Regions from separate parts of the Streptomyces sp. NPDC030143 genome, predicted to be linked through region 1. Evidence: predicted binding sites of a transcription regulator. Region 1 holds the regulator's gene; the other holds the start of a gene.
What was found. The regulator HrcA, encoded in region 1, represses chaperone genes, less so after heat shock. The targets are predictions, from matches to a motif close to TTNGCACTCNGNNNNNCNGAGTGCNAA.
Positions count from the first base shown of each region.

Region 2: a site for HrcA is predicted at 6,727-6,753, ahead of groL (chaperonin GroEL). Genes of this name have one in related genera too.

Region 1 is NZ_JBVIAY010000003.1:223,068-233,375, reverse strand. It holds gene ACZ4YY_RS07205 (DUF3097 domain-containing protein) at 1-798, opposite strand, end outside; gene ACZ4YY_RS07200 (MBL fold metallo-hydrolase) at 830-1,564, opposite strand; gene hrcA (heat-inducible transcriptional repressor HrcA) at 1,706-2,722, shown strand; gene dnaJ (molecular chaperone DnaJ) at 2,723-3,856, shown strand; gene ACZ4YY_RS07185 (nitronate monooxygenase) at 3,923-5,041, shown strand; gene ACZ4YY_RS07180 (16S rRNA (uracil(1498)-N(3))-methyltransferase) at 5,038-5,784, shown strand; gene ACZ4YY_RS07175 (VOC family protein) at 5,781-6,164, shown strand; gene ACZ4YY_RS07170 (hypothetical protein) at 6,106-6,495, opposite strand; gene ACZ4YY_RS07165 (hypothetical protein) at 6,575-7,111, shown strand; gene ACZ4YY_RS07160 (S41 family peptidase) at 7,186-10,308, shown strand, end outside.
Region 2 is NZ_JBVIAY010000007.1:149,701-160,008, reverse strand. It holds gene ACZ4YY_RS15050 (PTS transporter subunit EIIC) at 1-1,505, shown strand, start outside; gene ACZ4YY_RS15045 (hypothetical protein) at 1,983-2,552, shown strand; gene ACZ4YY_RS15040 (metallophosphoesterase family protein) at 2,620-3,492, opposite strand; gene ACZ4YY_RS15035 (NADH:flavin oxidoreductase) at 3,520-4,671, opposite strand; gene groL (chaperonin GroEL) at 4,941-6,563, opposite strand; gene ACZ4YY_RS15025 (cold-shock protein) at 6,866-7,069, opposite strand; gene ACZ4YY_RS15020 (ubiquitin-like small modifier protein 1) at 7,511-7,786, opposite strand; gene thrC (threonine synthase) at 7,899-9,179, opposite strand; SAM riboswitch class I at 9,198-9,345, opposite strand; gene ACZ4YY_RS15010 (glucosyl-3-phosphoglycerate synthase) at 9,515-10,308, shown strand, end outside.

The DNA of each region.
Region 1 (10,308 bases):
CGCGGTGACGAAGTCGATCAGTTCCTCGACCCGGCCCAGCAGCTCCGGCTCCAGGTCCTTGTACGAGTCGACGCGCGCCAGGATCGCCTGCCACACGGCACCGGTGTTGTCCGAGGGCCAGCCGAGCGCGCGGCAGACGCCCGTCTTCCAGTCCCGGCCGTGCGGGACGCGGGGCCAGGAGGGGATGCCGACGGACGACGGCTTCACCGCCTCCCAGATGTCGATGTACGGGTGCCCGACCACCAGCGCGTGCTCGCTGGTGACCTGCTGTGCGATGCGCCACTCCTTGGAGCCCGGCACCAGGTGGTCCACCAGGACGCCGAGGCGCGCGTCCGGGCCCGGGGCGAAGTCGTCGACGATCGACGGCAGGTCGTCCACGCCCTCCAGGTACTCCACCACCACGCCCTCGACACGCAGGTCGTCGCCCCACACCTTCTCGACCAGCTCGGCGTCGTGCCGGCCCTCGACGTAGATGCGGCCGGCGCGGGCCACGCGGGCGCGGGCGCCGGGGACGGCGACCGACCCGGATGCCGTCCGGGTGGGGCGCGTGGGCCCCGACGCGGGCCGTACGAGCGTCACCGCCCTGCCTTCCAGCAGGAAACCGCGCGGCTCCAGCGGGAACACCCGGTGTCTGCCGAAGCGGTCCTCCAGGGTGACCGTGCCCGCCTCGCAGCGGACCACCGCACCGCAGAAACCGGTGCCCGGCTCCTCCACCACCAGTCCGGGCTCCGCGGGGACCTCGGGGACCGGCCGGGGCTTCTTCCAGGGCGGGGTCAGATCGGCGGAGTACTGGCGCATTCGGATGACGATAGGAGAAGCGCGGGGCCGATCACGGCGACACGCCGAACCGGGACGCCAGCGCGTCCCGCTGCGCCCGCACGAACGCCGCGTCCACGACCGCGCCGTGCCCCGGCACGTACAGCGCGTCCTCGCCGCCGAGGTCGAGCAGCCGGTCGAGGGCGGCCGGCCAGCGGGACGGGACGGCGTCGGGGCCGGCCTGCGGTTCGCCCGACTCCTCCACCAGGTCGCCGCAGAAGACGACCCCCGGCGAGCCCGGGACCAGCACCGCCAGGTCGTGGGCCGTGTGGCCGGGACCGACGTTCGCCAGCAGCACCCGCCGGCCGCCGCCGAGGTCGAGCGTCCGCTCGCCGGAGACCGGGTGGCGCGGGCGGGCCAGGGCGTCCACGGACTGAGCGGCCACCGCCGCGTCCAGCCCGTTGCGCACCGCGTCCGCCCGCAGCTCCTCGGCCCCGAGGCCGCCCCGCGTCAGCACCGACTCCGCTCCCACCGCCGCGAACACCTCCGCGCCCGTGAACGCCGCGGCGCCGAGGACGTGATCGAAGTGGGGGTGGGTGAGCGCGAGATGGGTCACACGGTGACCGGTCAGCCGCTCGGCCCCCGCCCGCAGCTCCGCCCCCTCGGCGAGGCTCGACCCGGCGTCCACCACCAGCGCCGCCCCGGCCCCGACGACCAGCCCGGCCGTGCAGTCCCACACCGGCAGCCGTCGCCGTCCGACCCCCGCCGCGACCCGCTCCCATCCGAGCTCTTCCCAAGTCACCGTCATACCGCGACGCTAGCCGTACGGGGCCCGACCTTGCCCCGGGTGTACCCCACCGCCGTACACTGGCCCGGGGGACGCTGGCACTCGGATGTGACGAGTGCCAGGCGAGGCGCAAGGGGACGACTTCTGGAGGTGTGTGCGCCCATGCTGAGTGAACGACGGCTCCAGGTACTGCGCGCCATCGTCCAGGACTACGTCGGCACCGAGGAGCCGGTCGGCTCCAAGGCGCTCACCGAGCGGCACAACCTCGGCGTCTCCCCGGCGACGGTCCGCAACGACATGGCGGCCCTCGAGGACGAGGGGTACATCGCCCAGCCGCACACCAGCGCGGGGCGGATTCCCACGGACAAGGGGTACCGCCTCTTCGTCGACAAGCTGGCCGGGGTCAAGCCGATGACGGCCCCCGAGCGGCGGGCCATCCAGAACTTCCTCGACGGCGCCGTCGACCTCGACGACGTCGTGGCGCGGACGGTACGGCTGCTCGCGCAGCTCACGCGGCAGGTCGCCGTCGTGCAGTACCCGTCCCTGACCCGGTCCACCGTGCGGCACGTGGAGTTGTTGTCGCTCGCCCCCGCCCGGCTGATGCTCGTGCTGATCACGGACACCGGCCGGGTCGAGCAGCGGATGGTGGACTGCCCCGCACCGTTCGGCGAGGCCTCGCTGGCGGATCTGCGCGCGCGGCTGAACAGCCGGGTCGCGGGCCGCCGCTTCACCGACGTGCCGCGTCTGGTGGAGGACCTGCCGGACGCCTTCGAGGCGGAGGACCGCGGTACGGTCTCGACGGTGCTCTCCACCTTGCTGGAGACCCTCGTCGAGGAGAACGAGGAGCGGCTGATGATCGGCGGCACCGCCAATCTCACCCGCTTCGGACATGACTTCCCTCTCACCATCCGGCCCGTCCTGGAGGCCCTCGAGGAGCAGGTCGTGCTCCTCAAACTCCTGGGCGAGGCGGGCGATTCGGGCATGACCGTGCGCATCGGCCACGAGAACGCCTACGAGGGACTCAACTCCACGTCGGTGGTGTCGGTCGGCTACGGTTCGGGCGGCGAGGCAGTCGCCAAGCTCGGCGTGGTCGGACCGACCCGCATGGATTACCCGGGAACGATGGGAGCGGTACGCGCAGTGGCACGGTACGTCGGACAGATCCTGGCGGAGTCGTAGGTGGCCACGGACTACTACGCCGTTCTCGGCGTGCGCCGCGACGCGTCGCAGGAAGAGATCAAGAAGGCCTTCCGGCGGCTCGCCCGCGAGCTGCACCCGGACGTCAACCCCGATCCGAAGACCCAGGAGCGGTTCAAGGAGATCAACGCCGCTTACGAGGTGCTGTCGGACCCGCAGAAGAAGCAGGTCTACGACCTCGGCGGCGACCCGCTCTCGCAGGCGGGCGGCGGCGCGGGCGGTTTCGGCGCCGGCGGCTTCGGCAACTTCTCCGACATCATGGACGCCTTCTTCGGCACGGCGTCCCAGCGCGGACCGCGCTCGCGCACCCGCCGCGGCCAGGACGCGATGATCCGGCTGGAGATCGACCTCGAGGAGGCGGCCTTCGGCACGACCAAGGACATCCAGGTCGACACGGCGATCGTCTGCGCCACCTGCAGCGGCGAGGGCGCCGCTCCCGGGACCAGCGCCCAGACGTGCGACATGTGCCGCGGCCGCGGCGAGGTCTCGCAGGTGACGCGGTCCTTCCTCGGCCAGGTCATGACCTCCCGGCCCTGCCCCCAGTGCCAGGGCTTCGGCACGGTCGTGCCGACCCCGTGCCCGGAGTGCGCCGGCGACGGCCGCATCCGCTCCCGGCGGACGCTCACCGTGAAGATCCCCGCCGGTGTCGACAACGGCACCCGCATCCAGCTCGCCGGTGAGGGCGAGGTCGGCCCGGGCGGCGGTCCCGCCGGAGACCTGTACGTCGAGATCCACGAGCTGCCGCACGCGATGTTCCAGCGGCGCGGGGACGACCTGCACTGCACGGTCACCCTCCCGATGACGGCCGCGGCCCTCGGCACCAAGGTGCCGCTGGAGACGCTGGACGGGCTGGAGGAGGTCGACATCCGGCCCGGCACCCAGTCCGGCCAGTCGATCCCGCTGCACGGGCGGGGCGTCACCCATCTGCGCGGCGGCGGCCGCGGCGACCTGATCGTCCACGTCGAGGTCCAGACGCCGACGAAGCTCGACCCCGAGCAGGAGCGGCTGCTGCGGGAACTGGCCAAACTGCGGGGCGAGGAGCGGCCGCAGGGGCAGTTCCAGCCGGGGCAGCAGGGGCTGTTCTCGCGGCTGAAGGACGCGTTCAACGGGCGCTGACCCAGGCCGGGCGACAAGGGGAAGGCCCGATTCGGACTTGTTCGGGGGACGTGACAACATGCCGTCATGTCCTCCGCGCTGACCGATCTCTGCCCCCATCCGATCGTGCAGGCCCCCATGGCGGGCGGCGTCTCCGTGCCGGAGCTCGCCGCCGCCGTGTCGGAGGCCGGCGGGCTCGGGTTCCTCGCCGCCGGGTACAAGACCGCCGACGGCATGTACCAGGAGATCAAGCAGATGCGGGGGCTCACCTCCCGCCCCTTCGGCGTGAACCTGTTCATGCCGCAGCCCGAGCAGCCCGGCGCGGGCACCGGCTCCGACACAGCGGCCAACGCCGTACCCCCCTCCGGCGCCGTCGAGGTGTACGCCCACCAGCTCGCCGGTGAGGCCGCCTGGTACGAGACGGAGCTGGGCGACCCGGACAGCGGCCGGGACGACGGCTACGACGCCAAGCTCGCGGTGCTGCTGGACGACCCGGTGCCGGTGGCGTCGTTCCACTTCGGCGTGCCGAGCCCGCAGGCCCTGGAGTCACTGCGCCGCGCCGGAACGTTCACGCTGGTCACCGCCACCACCGTCGACGAGGCGCTCGCCGTGGAGCGGGCCGGCGCGGACGCGGTGATCGTGCAGGGCGCGGAGGCCGGCGGACACCAGGGCACCCACCGGGACGTCCCGGAGAACGACGGCTCCGCCATCGGCCTGCTGTCCCTGCTCGCGCAGATCCGCGAGGCCGTGGGCCTGCCGCTGGTCGCCGCCGGCGGCATCATGCGCGGCAGCCAGATCGCCGCCGTCCTCGCGGCCGGTGCGAGCGCCGCCCAGCTGGGCACCGCCTTCGTGGCGACGCCGGAGTCGGGCGCGGCCGCCGTGCACAAGCGGGCCCTGACCGACCCCCTGTTCGTGCGCACCGAGCTGACCCGCGCCTTCTCCGGCCGCCCGGCGCGCGGCCTGGTCAACCGCTTCCTGCGCGAGCACGGCCCCTACGCGCCCGCCGCCTACCCGGAGGTCCACCACCTCACCTCGCCGCTGCGCAAGGCGGCCGCCAAGGCGGGCGACGCGCAGGGCATGGCGCTGTGGGCGGGGCAGGGTCACCGGATGGCCCGCGACCTGCCCGCCGGCCGGCTCGTGGAGGTCCTGGCCGCCGAGCTCGACGCGGCGCGGGCGCCCCTGACGCAGCCGGGGGAGGGCCGATGACGGCTCCGGTGTTCGTCGTCGACGACCTCCCGGACGGCCGCCCCGAGTTCGTGGTGGACGGCCCCGAGGGCCGGCACGCCGTGTCCGTGAAGCGGCTGCGGCCGGGCGAGGCGGTCGTCCTCACCGACGGGGCTGGCCGCTGGGCCGAGGGCGAGGTCGTCGCCGCCGAGGGCAAGGACCGGCTGGTCGTCGCCCTCGAGGACGTGGTGGAGGAGCCCGCCGAGACGCCCCGGATCACCGTCGTGCAGGCGCTGCCCAAGGGCGACCGGGGCGAGCTGGCCGTGGAGACGATGACCGAGACCGGCGTCGACGCGATCGTGCCGTGGGCGGCCTCCCGCTGCATCACCCAGTGGAAGGGCGAACGCGGACTGAAGGCGCTCGCCAAGTGGCGGGCCACCGCCCGCGAGGCCGGCAAGCAGTCCCGCCGGGTCCGTTTCCCCGAGGTGACCGAAGCGGCGACCAGCCGGCAGGTCGCGGACCTCCTCGCGGGGGCCGACTTCGCCGCCGTGCTCCACGAGGACCGCGCCTACGGCAGCGAGCCCCTGGCGACCGCCCAACTGCCCGCCGCCGGGGAGATCGTGCTCGTCGTCGGGCCCGAAGGGGGCGTGTCCCCCGAGGAGTTGGCGCTGTTCGAGGAGGCGGGTGCGCGCGCGTACCGGCTGGGGCGGAGCGTGCTGCGCACCTCGACCGCCGGGACGGCCGCCGCGGCCCTGCTCCTGGGCAGGACCGGCCGCTGGTCCTGAACCGTCCGCCGACCCTTGGTCCGGTCACCGACTTCGCCGCCCGCCACCCCTTCGCCGACGGGTTCTCAGGCCGCAGTCGGGCGCGGCACGGGCCGTACCGGAGGTGTTCGCCCGCGACCGGGTCGGCGGGGATCGCCGTCCAGGACCGGACGACGGTGGCGGGGGCGCCCGGCGAGCCGGGCGACGGATCGAGCGGGCACCGTTCGCTGGTGGCGTTGCGCGTCGACGACCCGGACGCCTCCTGCGTGCAGGTCACCGCCCGGGGCGCCACCCCGCCGCACGGGCCGGCGCCCCTGACGGAGCGGATGCGCGTCGCGCACCTCAAGAACCCGCAGGGCCATCCGGCGGGGCGTCGGGAGTGGTTGCTGCTGCGCGGCTGAGGGCGGCGGCCGGGAGCAGCTCCCAGCCGTCGATCTCCCCGTCGGGCAGCGGTCCGCGCCGCAGCGCCTCCTCGAGGAGGGCGCGCACGGTGCCCGGCTCGTGCAAATTCAGGTAGTGGCCGCCGGCGACCACGCCGCCCGTGTGCAGGGTGGCGCCGGCGAGCGCCCGGCCCGGACCCTCGGGGAACACGATCCGGGTGCGCACGCCGTCCCGGTGCAGGGTGAGGATCTCCCGGCAGTCCCTTCCGTCGCGGTGACGGTGACGGACCGTCCACAGATAGGTGGTGCTCTCGTCGACGGTGAGCTTCCTGGCACGGCGGGCGTTGCGCATGGGGTTCACGGTAGCGGCGCGCGACGCGTGGCGGTATGTGCTCTACCGCGCCGCCCGGGGCGGTGGCAGGCTGCCCCGCATGAAGGCGTTGAGACGCGTGCGGGGCGGGACGCTCGCGGCGGGGCTCGTCGTCCTGACCGTCGGCGGGGCCGTCGCCTGCGAGCCGGGCGGTCTGAGTGCGACATCCGTCGCGTACACCACCGACGAGGCGGCGACGGCCGAGCTCGCGCGCCGGGACGTGGACGTGCGGTGGCTGACCTGCACCGCCGACTACGGCGAGAACGGCTCCCCCGGTGACCGGGGGACCGTCGCCTCCGTCGACTGCGAGGGGCAGACCGGCGACGGCCGGGACATCACCGTCACCGGGCAGGTCACGCGCGCCGTCGACGGCTCGTGCGTGCGCGGCGACCTCAGGGCCGACGTGGGCGACAGACAGGCGTTCCGGGTCGCCGGACTCGGCGACTGCGCGTCGAGGACGCCCTCGCCCCTGGACCCGCCCCGCTCCGCCCGGCCGGCCGACCCCGCGCGGCCCACGGTCACGGTCACCGTCACCGTCACCCGGACCGTCCGGTGCCCGGCCGACGACACCCGCTGCGGGGCCGGCGAGGGCAAGTGAGCCGGGCGCGCAGCCCGAGGGGGGAACCGGTGAAACCCCTGCCCAGGAACCCCGTCCTTGCCTAGAGTGATCGGGTGACACAGTCCGCGACGCCTGCCGCATACCTCCGATTCCCCCATCTGCACGGCGAGTTGGTGACCTTCACCGCCGAGGACGACGTCTGGCTCGCACCCCTCGACGGGGGGCGCGCCTGGCGGGTCAGCGCCGACAACGTGCCGGTCACCCTGCCCCGTATCTCTCCCGACGGCACCACCGTCGCCTGGACCTCCACCCGCGACGGCGCCCCCGAGGTGCACATCGCGCCCGTCGAGGGGGGACCCGCCACCCGGCTGACCCACTGGGGCAGTCGGCAGACCCGGGTGCGCGGCTGGACCCCGGACGGCCACGTCCTCGCCCTGAGCACCCACGACCAGGCGTCCCTGCGCCGCACCTGGGCCCGCGCCGTGCCGGTCGACGGCGGACCGGCGACGACCCTGCCCTACGGGCCCGTCGGGGACGTCGCCCACGGCCCGCACACCGTGCTGCTGTCCGCGACCATGGGCCGGGAGGCCGCCCACTGGAAGCGCTACCGGGGCGGGACGGCGGGCAAGCTGTGGATCGACCGGGAGGGCACCGGGGAGTTCGTCCGGCTGCACGAGGACCTCGACGGCAACATCGAGCACCCGGTGTGGGCGGGGGACCGGATCGCCTTCCTCTCCGACCACGAGGGCACCGGCGCGCTCTACTCCTCCCTCGCCGACGGCTCCGACCTGCGCCGCCACACGCCGCACGGGGGAGGCTTCTACGCCCGGCACGCAGCCGGGGACGGCACCCGGGTCGTCTACGCGTGCGCCGGTGAACTGTGGCTGCTGGACGACCTGGACGGCGCCGAACCGCGCCGGATCGACGTCCGGCTCGGCGGGCAGCGCGTCGACCGCCGCCCCCGCCCCGTGGCCGCCGCCCGCTGGATGGGCTCCGCCACCCCCGACCACACCGCGCGCGGCAGTGCCGTCGAGGTGCGCGGCGCCGTCCACTGGCTCACCCACCGCTCCGGCCCCGCCCGCGCGCTGGCCGCCGCCCCCGGCGTCCGCGCCCGGCTGCCGCGCACCTTCCGCAGCGAGGGCGAGGAGTGGGTGGTGTGGGTGACCGACGCCGAGGGCGAGGACGCCCTGGAGTTCGCCCCCGCCACCGGCCCGGCCCCCGGCGCCACGCCGCGCCGCCTCGCCGCCGGACGCCTCGGCCGCGTCCTGGAGCTCGCCATGGCCCCCGACGGCAGCCGCGCCGCCGTCGCCGCGCACGACGGACGGCTCCTTCTCGTCGAGCGGGAGACCGGGGAGGTCCGCGAGGTCGACCGCAGCGAGGACGGCGACGTCGGCGACCTCGTCTTCTCGCCGGACTCCGGCTGGCTCGCCTGGTCCCACCCCGGGCCCCGCCCGCTCAGCCAGCTCAAGCTGGCCAACGTCACCGACCTGTCCGTCACCGAGGCGACCCCGCTGCGCTTCCGCGACTACGCGCCCGCCTTCACCCTCGACGGAAGGCACCTGGCGTTCCTGTCCACGCGCGCCTTCGACCCGGTCTACGACCAGCACGCCTTCGACCTGTCCTTCGTCGAGGGCGCCCGCCCGCACCTGATCCCGCTGGCCGCCACGACACCGTCCCCGTTCGGACCGCAGCGCCACGGCCGGCCCTTCGAGGCCCCCGACAAGGACGAGACGCCCGACAGCGAGGGCGCCCCCACCACCCGGATCGACCTCGAGGGTCTCGCCGACCGGATAGTGCCCTTCCCGGTCGAGGCCGGCCGCTACTCCGGGCTCGCCGCCGCGAAGGACGGCGTGCTGTGGCTGCGCCACCCGGTGCGCGGCGTCCTCGGCGCCTCCCGCGCCCACCCCGACGACCCCGACCCGCACACCGAGCTGGAGCGCTACGACCTCGCCCAGCAGCGCCTGGAGCACCTCGCCGTCGACGTCGACGACTTCGACGTCAGCGGTGACGGCAAGCGGCTGCTGCTGTGGACCGACGGCAAGCTCAAGGTCGTCCCCAGCGACCGGCGCGCCTCCGGCGACGAGGACAGCGACACCAACATCACCGTCGACCTCGGCCGGATCCGCCAGACGGTCGACCCGGCCGCCGAGTGGCGGCAGATGTATGACGAGACCGGCCGCATCATGCGGGACAACTTCTGGCGCGCCGACCTCGGCGGCGTCGACTGGGACGACGTCCTCGACCGCTACCGGCCCGTCCTGGACCGGATCGCCACCCATGACGACCTGGTCGACCTGTTGTGGGAGGTGCACGGCGAACTCGGCACCTCGCACGCCTACGTCGTCCCCGGCGGCGGCCACGGCCGCGGCCCCCGCCAGGGGCTGCTCGGCGCCGACATCACCCGGCACGAGGACGGCACCTGGCGCATCGACCGCGTGCTGCCCCCGGAGACCTCCGACCCCGACGCCCGCTCGCCACTGGCCGCCCCGGGTGTGGCGGTGCGCGCGGGGGACGCCGTCGTCGCCGTCGCCGGCCACCCCGTGGACCCGGTCACCGGACCCGGCCCGCTGCTCGTGGGTACGGCGGGCAGGGCCGTCGAGCTGACGATCTCGCCGTCCGGCGGAGGTGAGCCGCGGCACGCCGTCGTCGTGCCCGTCGCCGACGAGGAGGCGCTGCGCTACCACGCCTGGGTCGCGGACCGGCGGGCCTACGTCCACGAGGTGTCCGGCGGGCGCCTCGGCTATCTGCACGTGCCCGACATGCAGGCGCCCGGCTGGGCGCAGATCCACCGCGACCTGCGGGTGGAGGTGACCCGCGAGGGGCTCGTCGTCGATGTCCGGGAGAACCGGGGCGGGCACACCTCCCAGCTGGTCGTGGAGAAGCTCGCACGGCGGATCGTCGGCTGGGACGTGCCGCGCGGGTCACGGCCGTTCAGCTATCCGATGGACGCGCCGCGGGGGCCCGTCGTCGCCGTCGCCAACGAGTTCTCCGGGTCCGACGGGGACATCGTCAACGCGGCGATCAAGGCGCTCGGGATCGGGCCGGTGGTCGGTACGCGCACCTGGGGCGGGACGGTCGGTATCGACAGCCGGTACCGGCTGGTCGACGGGACGCTGGTCACCCAGCCGAAGTACGCGATCTGGCTGGAGGGGTACGAGTGGGGGGTGGAGAACCACGGGGTGGACCCGGACGTGGAGGTGGTGATCCGGCCGCAGGACGCCGCCGCCGGGCGGGAC
Region 2 (10,308 bases), on a different contig from region 1:
GTGCCCGGCCGGCAACCCGCACGCCCGGCGAGGGACCAGCGACAGGCGAGGAACCGTCGGCCCGTGTGTCCGGGGAAGCACCGTCGGCCCGCACGCCCGGGGAAGCACCGTCGGCCCGCACGCCCGGGGAAGCACCGTCGGCCCGTGTGTCCGGCGAGGAGCTCGTCGCCAGGGGGGCCGCGTTGCGGGCCGCGCAACGCCGGCGCAACGCCACGCCGTTCAGGACGGCCCTGCGCCGCGTCGCGGCCGTCTTCGTGCCGCTCATCCCCGCGCTGATCGGCTGCGGCATCCTCGCCGGCGTGAACGGCCTGCTGACGAACGCCGGTGTGCTGCCGGGCCTCACCCCCGCCCTGGCCGCGGTGGCCTCGGCCTTCATGGCGCTGATCGCCGTGTTCGTGGGCGTTGACACGGCGAAGGAGTTCGGCGGGACACCGGTGCTCGGCGGTGCCGTCGCTGCGATCGTGGTGTACCCGGGCGTCGCGAAGGTCGCCGCGTTCGGGGTGACGCTCTCCCCCGGCCAGGGCGGGGTCCTCGGCGCGCTGGCGGCCGCGCTGCTGGCCACCCGCGTCGAGCGGTGGTGCCGCGGCCGGGTCCCGGACGCCCTCGACGTGCTGGTCACCCCGACCGTGACGGTCCTCGTGGCGGGCCTGGCCACGCTGTACGGCCTGATGTACGCGGCCGGCGCGGTGTCCTCGGCGATCGGCACGGCCTCGACCTGGCTGCTGGAGACGACCGGCGCGTTCGCCGGGCTCGTTCTGGGCGGGCTGTTCCTGCCACTGGTGATGCTGGGCCTGCACCAGGCCCTCATCCCCCTGCACGCCACGCTCATCGAACAGCAGGGCTCCACCGTGCTGCTGCCGATCCTGGCGATGGCGGGCGCCGGCCAGGTCGGCGCGTCCCTCGCGGTGTACGTCCGGCTGCGCCACGACGTCTCCCTGCGCACCACCATCCGCTCGGCCCTGCCGGCCGGACTCCTCGGCGTCGGCGAGCCCCTGATCTACGGCGTCTCGCTCCCCCTGGGCCGCCCCTTCCTCACCGCCTGCGTGGGCGGTGCGGCCGGCGGCGCCTTCGTCGGCTTCTTCGCGATGCTCGGCGACGGGGTCGGCGCGACCGCGATCGGCCCGTCCGGCTGGGCGCTGTTCCCGCTGCTGTCCGGTGACCGCGGCTGGGCCCCGGCCTTCGGGGTGTACGCGGGCGGTCTGCTGACGGGGTACGCCGTCGGCTTCGCCGCGACGTACCTCCTCGGCGTCCCCGACCACGCCACCGGCGGCCTCCCCGACCACGACACCGGGCACCTCCCCGACCACGTCCCCGACCGCGCCGCTGACGGCGTCCCCGACCACGACACCGACCGCGCCGCTGACGGCGTCCCCGACCACGACACCGGCGGCCTCCCCCACCGCGTCCCCGACCACGACACCGACACCGACAGCCTCCCGCACCGTGACGCCCGCGCCGGGTCCGCCACGGCCGACGGCGACCCGGCCCCGCCCCGGTCCACGTGACGAGGCGGCCGAGGGCCCGGCCGACGCCGTGGCCGCCGTCCGGGAGCAGGCGGGGTCCACGTCGTCGCCGGGGTGCTCCGGGCGCGTCGTGAGGCGGGCGACTACGGACAGGGAGGTGTCGGGCGCCTCGTGCCGACACGGCCCACCCGTGCCGGGCTCGGTGCCGGTTGCCGACCCCCGCGAGGCAAGGCGCCAAGGTCCGCGTCGCAGGCGTCAAGAGCCCGCCCGACGACGGCGACCGGCAGGCCCGTGGACCGGGACCGGCAGGCCCGGCGACGGCGACCGGAAGGCCCGACGACGGCGACCGGCAGGCCCGTGCACCGCGACCGGGAGGCTGTCCGCCATCGGCGCGGGGAGAAGCCGGACGGGCGCGATCCCGTCGACCGGCTGCCCGCGTCCTACCCTGGAACGGCAACCGCAGAGCCGCCCCTCGCCCACGGCTCCCGCCCCGACGAGTCAAGGACCGCGCCCACCGCCATGAACCACGCCCAGCTCGCCCACCTGGGCCGTGCCCTCCGTCTCCTCGGGGAGCACGGCGAGGCACTGACCGCCGACACCCCGGACGCCCGGCTGCGCGAGGTCAGGGACGATCTGCGGCGGGCCCTGGAACTGCTCGACGACAGCGTGACCGGCGCCGCGCCCGCCACCCGCTGCGCCGAGCACCCGCACGGCCCCGTCGACGAGGGCGCCCCCGACCTGTGCCTGCTGTGCGAGACCCGGCGCAGGACGGCCCGCCGGGCCGAGTTCGACGGCCCGGCCCCGCAGGCGCCGCGCACCGCCGCCGCCCCCTCCCGCTACGGCACCAGCGCCGACCGCCCGCAGCCCCAGCAGCGCTGGCGGCCGGAACTGTGGAACGGGCAGGAGTGGCAGCTGTGCGGCACCCCGCGCCGCGACCGCCGCGAGGCCGAGCTGTACCTGGCGGCCCTGCGCCGCGGATCGCGCCCCGCCATGGCCTACCGGCTGGTGCACGAGTTCACCGACTACGAGGTCCTGCGCGTCTGGGGCACCCCGGTGAAGGTGGACATCGAATCCCTCGGCAACCTCTGATCGGCCCCGCCCCGGCCCCGCCCCGGCCGCGCCCCCGCCCCGCCGGCACGGTCGACGGCCCGCTCCCTCAGCCGTGCCGTTCGACGAACTCCCGCGTGCGCTCCGCGTCCAGCTCGCGGACGGTCTCGTGGGCCCGCGGGTCGCGTGCGTGGAAGGTGTGGAACATCGGGCTCCCGGGCTCCCCGAGCACCACCAGCGAGGCCGACGCCCCGCGCACGGCACGTTCCGTCCCCGGTGCCGCGGTCAGGTCGACGCGGTTGACGACGCCGGGCGTCACCCACACCGGCACCGACTCCAGCAGCCCGAAGAGCTGGAGGTGGTAGTGCCCGGTCAACACGACCCGTACGTCACTGCCCCGCACGGCCGCCGCGAGCTCGTCCGGGGCCCGGAGCCCGAAGACCGGCTGGGTCGCCGACAGGTCCAGGGCGATCGGCGGATGGTGGAGGGCGAGAACCGTGCCCCGCTCGGCCGGGGTGCTCAACACACCTGTCAGCCAGTCCAGTTGGGGCGAGCTCAGCCGGCCGTACACCTTTCCCGGCACCAGCGAGTCCAACGTCACGAACCGCCAGCCGGCGACCGTGCTCACGGCGGCGCGCTCACCTCCGTCCACCCCCGCCTCGGCCCGCTGGGTGCCGTCCGCCGCGAGGTGTCCGCTGCCCAGCACCTTCGTGAAGGCGGACCGCTCGTCGTGGTTGCCGGTGGTGTAGAAAACCGGTGCGTCCAGCGCCCGCGCGAAGTCGCCGACCAGCTCCCGCACGGCCGTGTAGGCCTCCACCGCCCCGTCGTCGGCGAGGTCGCCGGTGACGACGACGGCGTCCACGTCCCGCAGCGAACGGAGCTCGTCGAGCATCAGCCGCAGGGAGGCGGTCGCGTCGCCGCCCCGGGCGTCCGGGGCGGCGACCCGCTCCAGATGGGTGTCCGAGAGATGAAGGATCCTCATCTCCCGGACCCTACCGAGCGGTCGGCCTCAGCTGAGGCTCTTCAGCGCGGCGGCGTCGTACGGCTTCAGCTCGTCGAAGCGGCCCGCCAGGACCTTCGCCGCCCACTCGGGGTCCTGGAGCAGCGCGCGGCCGACGGCGACCAGGTCGAACTCGTCGCGCTCCAGCCGGTCGAGCAGGTCGTCGATGCTCTTGACCTCGGAGCCCTCACCCATGAAGCCCTTGATGAAGTCGCCGTCGAGACCGACCGAGCCGACGGTGATGGCGGGCTTGCCGGTGAGCTTCTTCGTCCAGCCCGCGAGGTTGAGGTCGGAGCCGTCGAACTCGGGGAGCCAGTAGCGGCGGGTGGAGGCGTGGAAGGCGTCGACGCCGGCCGCGGCGAGCGGGGCGAGAACGGCCTCCAGCTCCTCGGGGGTCTCGGCCAGGCGGGCGTCGAAGTTGTCCGACTTCCACTGCGAGTAGCGGAACACGACGGGGAAGTCGACGGAGACGGTCTCCCGCACGGCGGCGACGATCTCGGCCGCGAATTTCGTCCGCGCGACCGCGTCACCGCCGTAGGCGTCGGTACGGCGGTTGGTGGTGGCCCACAGGAACTGGTCGAGGAGGTAGCCGTGGGCGCCGTGCAGTTCGACGCCGTCGAAGCCGATGCGCTCGGCGGCCGCGGCGGCCTCGGCGAACGCGCCGATGACGTCGTCCAGGTCGCGCCGGGTCATCGCCCTGCCGGCGCCCTCGGTGCCGTCGAGCCGGATGCCGGAGGGACCGACCGCCGGGGCGTCGGCGTAGGGGGGCTCGCCCTGGCTGCGCACCATGCCGATGTGCCACAGCTGCGGCATGATCGTCCCGCCCGCCGCGTGCACGGCCTCGGCGACCTTCGCCCAGCCCGCGAGCTGCTCGTCCCCGTGGAAGCGTGGCACCCGGTCGCTCTGCCCGGCCGACTCGTGGCCGACGTACGTGCCCTCGGTGACGATGAGGCCCACCCCGGCGGCGGCGCGCCGGGCGTAGTACGACACGACGTCCTCGCCGGGGACACCGCCCGGGGAGAACATGCGGGTCATGGGCGCCATCACGATGCGGTTCGGGACGGTGAGGCCGTTGATCGTCACGGGCCGGGAGAGGATCTCGGCGGCGCGCGAGGCGGAGGTGGCGGAGGCGGTGGCGGAGGCGGAGGTGGTGGCGGTCACGAGGGCAGCTCCTGGGCGGTGGAACGGATGGGTACCGGATGGTATGTGCACGCGCATTCAGTGCCTGCCCCCACGTCAACCCGCGGTCCTGCGCGCGGCATTCCGGATGGCGCCCCCCGGCCCTGTGATCCCGCCCACGCCCGCCGTCGGCCCCGGGCGGGGCCCGGGGCCGTGTTCCCGCCGCGGAGAACGCCCGAGGGCGGCACCCCCTGCGTCGGCAGGGGGTGCCGCCCTCGGTCCGAAGGACAGGCGATCAACCGTCAGGTCGATCAGAAGTCCATGTCACCGCCCGGCATGCCGCCGCCGGCCGGCGCGGCGGCCTTCTCCGGCTTGTCGGCGATGACGGCCTCGGTGGTGAGGAACAGCGCGGCGATCGACGCGGCGTTCTGCAGCGCGGAGCGCGTCACCTTGGCCGGGTCGATGATGCCCTCGGCGACCAGGTCGACGTACTCACCGGTCGCGGCGTTCAGGCCGTGGCCCGGGGTCAGGTTGCGCACCTTCTCCACCACGACGCCGCCCTCGAGGCCGGCGTTGACGGCGATCTGCTTCAGCGGGGCCTCGAGCGCCAGCTTGACGGCGGCGGCACCGGTGGCCTCGTCGCCCTCGAGCTCCAGCTTCTCGAAGACCTGGGAGGCCTGGAGCAGGGCCACGCCGCCACCGGCGACGATGCCCTCCTCGACGGCCGCCTTCGCGTTGCGGACGGCGTCCTCGATGCGGTGCTTGCGCTCCTTGAGCTCGACCTCGGTGGCGGCACCGGCCTTGATGACGGCCACGCCGCCCGCGAGCTTCGCCAGGCGCTCCTGGAGCTTCTCGCGGTCGTAGTCGGAGTCGCTGTTCTCGATCTCGGCGCGGATCTGGTTCACGCGGCCCGCGACCTGGTCCGAGGAGCCGGCACCGTCGACGATGGTGGTCTCGTCCTTGGTGATGACGACCTTGCGGGCCTTGCCCAGGAGGTCCAGGGAGGTGTTCTCGAGCTTGAGACCGACCTCCTCGGAGATGACCTCGCCGCCGGTGAGGATGGCGATGTCGTTCAGCATCGCCTTGCGGCGGTCGCCGAAGCCCGGGGCCTTGACGGCGACGGACTTGAAGGTGCCGCGGATCTTGTTGACGACCAGGGTCGACAGGGCCTCGCCCTCGACGTCCTCGGCGATGATCAGCAGCGGCTTGCCCGACTGCATGACCTTCTCCAGCAGCGGGAGCAGGTCCTTGACCGAGGAGATCTTGGAGTTGGCGATCAGGATGTACGGGTCGTCGAGGACGGCCTCCATACGCTCCATGTCGGTGGCGAAGTACGCCGAGATGTAACCCTTGTCGAAGCGCATACCCTCGGTGAGCTCCAGCTCCAGACCGAAGGTCTGGGACTCCTCGACGGTGATGACGCCTTCCTTGCCGACCTTGTCCATGGCCTCGGCGATGAGCTCGCCGATCTGGGTGTCGGCGGCGGAGATGGAGGCCGTGGAGGCGATCTGCTCCTTGGTCTCGACGTCCTTGGCCTGCTCGAGGAGGGCGGCGGAGACGGCCTCGACGGCCTTCTCGATACCGCGCTTGAGGGCCATCGGGTTGGCGCCGGCGGCCACGTTGCGCAGACCCTCGCGGACCAGCGCCTGGGCCAGGACGGTCGCGGTGGTCGTACCGTCACCGGCGACGTCGTCCGTCTTCTTGGCGACTTCCTTGACCAGCTCGGCGCCGATCTTCTCGTACGGGTCCTCGAGCTCGATCTCCTTGGCGATGGAGACACCGTCGTTGGTGATCGTGGGGGCGCCCCACTTCTTCTCGAGGACGACGTTGCGGCCCTTGGGGCCGAGGGTCACCTTGACGGCGTCCGCGAGCTGGTTCATGCCGCGCTCGAGGCCGCGCCGCGCCTCCTCGTCGAACGCGATGATCTTGGCCATGTGAAGTGGTCCCTCCAGGACTGGGGGTGATTCCTTCGGACCGCGCCCGCGCCCGCGACGGACGGCTCGCCTGCCTCGTGGTTCCTTGCCCCACCCGGCCTGCGGGCCTCACCGACCCGGTCCTTCGTTGTCACTCTCACCTTCAGAGTGCTAACGCCAATGATTAGCACTCGCCCCTGCCGAGTGCAAGCGGCTCGGGGGGATCCGACCCGGACGAACGGGACAGGGCCGCCCTCGCCCGGCCCCGGCAGCACGAAGGGCCCGCACCCCCGTCGGGGAGCGGACCCTTCGTTGAAAAACGTTCAGGCGGTGACGCGAACCATGTCGGCCTGCGGGCCCTTCTGGCCCTGCGAGATCTCGAACTCGACCCGCTGGCCCTCTTCCAGGGTGCGGTAACCGTCCATCTGGATCGCGCTGTAGTGGACGAAGACGTCCGCACCACCGTCGACCGCGATGAAGCCGTACCCCTTCTCCGCGTTGAACCACTTGACGGTGCCCTGAGCCATGCCTAACTCCCCTATTACTGGCCCTTGCACAGATCCACACTTCGCGGACCCGGGTCAGACCTCACCCCCCAGATTGGTTGGGGGCGTGCGCCGGAACGCGTCGACCGCGGCCGAATGTATCTGTCCAACTGCCGTCTGCAACAGGTCAATCGGACGAGAATTCTGGACGTCGACGGTCCGGAAGATGGGGAGAATTCACCCGGATTCAGGGCAAGTCGGGCCCCACAAAGGGAACGAAAGGCGCAAAATACCTGCACACTTTGGCTACTTCTCATCGCATCCGAAGCCGGAACTCCAGGCGTTCGAGAGGCGAATGGGCGGCGCGTTCCCCAACTGTACCGCGCTCAACCACACTGAATTGCCCCCTCCGCTTCTCTCGCGGTGGGGGCAATTCGACGAACGCTCGGTAATCACTGTTACCGAAGGTAATGACACGCGGTCTCAGCCGCCCGCCACTGCCGGAATGATCGACACGCCGGCGCCGTCCGGAGTGGCCGTCTCCAGCCCCTGCTCGAAGCGGACGTCGTCGTCGTTGACGTACACGTTGACGAACCGGCGCAGCTTGCCCTGGTCGTCGAGCACCCGGGCCGCGATGCCCGTGTGGTTCTTCTCCAGGTCGGCGATGACCTCGCCGAGGGTCGCGCCCTCGGCGGCGACCTCGGCCCGGCCACCGGTGTAGGTGCGCAGGATGGTGGGGATGCGGACGGTGACGCTCACGATGGAACCTCCGGTCGGGTGGAGCGCCCCGGACAGGGGCGCGGGGCTGGATCGGTGTGCGGCTGCCGCCGCGCGGGCGCGACCAGCCCCCGCCGGCCCGCGGACGCGACGGCTATGCGAGACCAGCCTCGCGGAACGACTCCAGGTTGGGGCGGATCGTCGCGGTGAGACCCGTACCCGCCACCGCGTCCAGCGTCTTCAGCCCGTCGCCGGTGTTGAGCACGACGGTCGTGAGGCTCGGGTCCAGCAGACCGTTCTCGATCAGCTTGCGCGTGACGCCGACCGTCACGCCACCGGCGGTCTCCGCGAAGATGCCCTCCGTCCGCGCCAGCAGCTTGATCGCGTCGACCACCTGCTCGTCGTTCACGTCCTCCACCGCGCCGCCGGTACGCCGCGCGATGTCCAGCACGTAGGGCCCGTCCGCCGGGTTGCCGATGGCCAGCGACTTGGCGATGGTGTCGGGCTTCTGCGGGCGGACCACGTCGTGGCCCGCCTTGTACGCGACGGACACCGGGGAGCACCCCTCGGCCTGCGCGCCGAAGATCCTGTACGGCCTGTCCTCGACGAGCCCGAGCCCGATCAGCTCCTGGAGCCCCTTGTCGATCTTCGTCAGCTGCGAGCCGGAGGCGATGGGCACGACCAGCTGGTCCGGGAGCCGCCAGCCGAGCTGCTCGCAGATCTCGTACGCCAGGGTCTTGGAGCCCTCCGCGTAGTACGGTCGGAGGTTGACGTTGACGAAGCCCCAGCCCTCGCCCGCCGGGTCGCCGATGAGCTCGGAGCAGAAGCGGTTGACGTCGTCGTAATTGCCCTCGATGCCGACCAGCTCGCCGCCGTAGATCGCGGCCATGACGACCTTGCCCTGCTCCAGGTCGTGCGGGATGAACACGCAGGAGCGGAAGCCGGCGCGGGCCGCGGCGGCGCCGACGGCGCCGGCGAGGTTGCCGGTGGAGGAGCAGGACAGGGTGGTGAAGCCGAAGGCGCGCGCGGCCTCCAGCGCCTGGGCCACGACCCGGTCCTTGAAGGAGTGGGTCGGATTGCCGGAGTCGTCCTTCACGTACAGGCCGCCGGTCACGCCCAGTTCGCGCGCCAGGTTGTCGGCCTTGACGAGCTTGGTCCAGCCCGGGTTGATGTTGGGCTTGTCCGCCACGTCGGCCGGGACGGGCAGCAGCGGCGCGTACCGCCAGATGTTCGCGGGTCCCGCCTCGATGCGCTTGCGCAGCTCCTCGGTGTCGTAGGAGGAGAAGTCGTAGGCGATCTCGAGCGGGCCGAAACACTCCTCGCAGGCGAAGAGCGGGCCGAGGGGCACGCGGTGGCCGCACTCGCGGCAGCTCAGCGCTGCGGCGGGGCCGAGGTCGACGGAGTTCGTGGTGGTGGCAACTGTCTGCGCAGCCATGTGAGGCGAGGCCCTTTCTCCTCATCTTCCTCACGACGCATCTCGCCGTGAGACGGATTTGGCACCTTCCCTAGCCGGGAGCCCCGCCACTTCGATGTGACAAGAGCCGGCTGGAGGGTTGCCGGGGCTTCATCGGGCCGTGTCCCTCTGCCCCTCTGGATGAGCGGTATGTGGTTGTCGGCGCGGGAGAGACCGGACATGCGATGGTCATCCGCGTTGTTCAAGACTGTAACCGAAGGCCAGGACAGTTGAGATAGTCGTCCGAACCGCGAGATGGATCACACGGTCACCCGGCGTGCACCAGGTGTGATCACGACAGTGAGGAGCCTCAGACCGTGCTGGAAGAAGTCGAGCGCTGGCTCACCACCCGTTCCTGGTCCGTGACCGATCGCCCGCTGCACGGGATTCTGGCCGCCAAGCGTGCCTCGGGGCAGTCAGTGTCCGTGGTCCTGCCCGCGCTGAACGAGGAGGAGACGGTCGGTGACATCGTCGCGGTGATCCGTCACGACCTCGTGCGGCAGGTGCCGCTGGTCGACGAGATCGTCGTCGTCGACTCCGGTTCCACCGACCGCACGGCGCAGGTCGCGGCGGCGGCCGGCGCCCGGGTGGTCCACCGCGACGCGATCCTGCCCCGGATACCGGCCGTGCCCGGCAAGGGCGAGGTGCTGTGGCGGTCCCTGCTGGTCACCACCGGCGACATCGTCTGTTTCGTCGACGCCGACCTGAGGGAGTTCTCCTCCGACTTCGTCTCCGGGATCGTGGGCCCGCTGCTCACCGACCCGGACGTCGACCTCGTCAAGGCCATGTACGACCGCCCCCTGGGCGGGGCGGCGGGCCAGGGCGGCCGGGTCACCGAACTGATGGCCCGCCCGCTGCTCAACATGCACTGGCCGCAGCTGGCCGGGTTCGTGCAGCCGCTCGGCGGCGAGTACGCGGCCCGCCGCGGCCTGCTGGAACAGCTGCCCTTCCCCGTCGGGTACGGCGTGGAGCTGGGCATGCTGGTCGACGCCCTGCACCTGGTGGGCCTGGACGCCCTCGCCCAGGTGGACGTGGGGGTGCGCAAGCACCGCCACCAGGACGGGCAGGCGCTCGGCCGGATGGCGGCGGCGATCTACCGCACGGCCCAGCT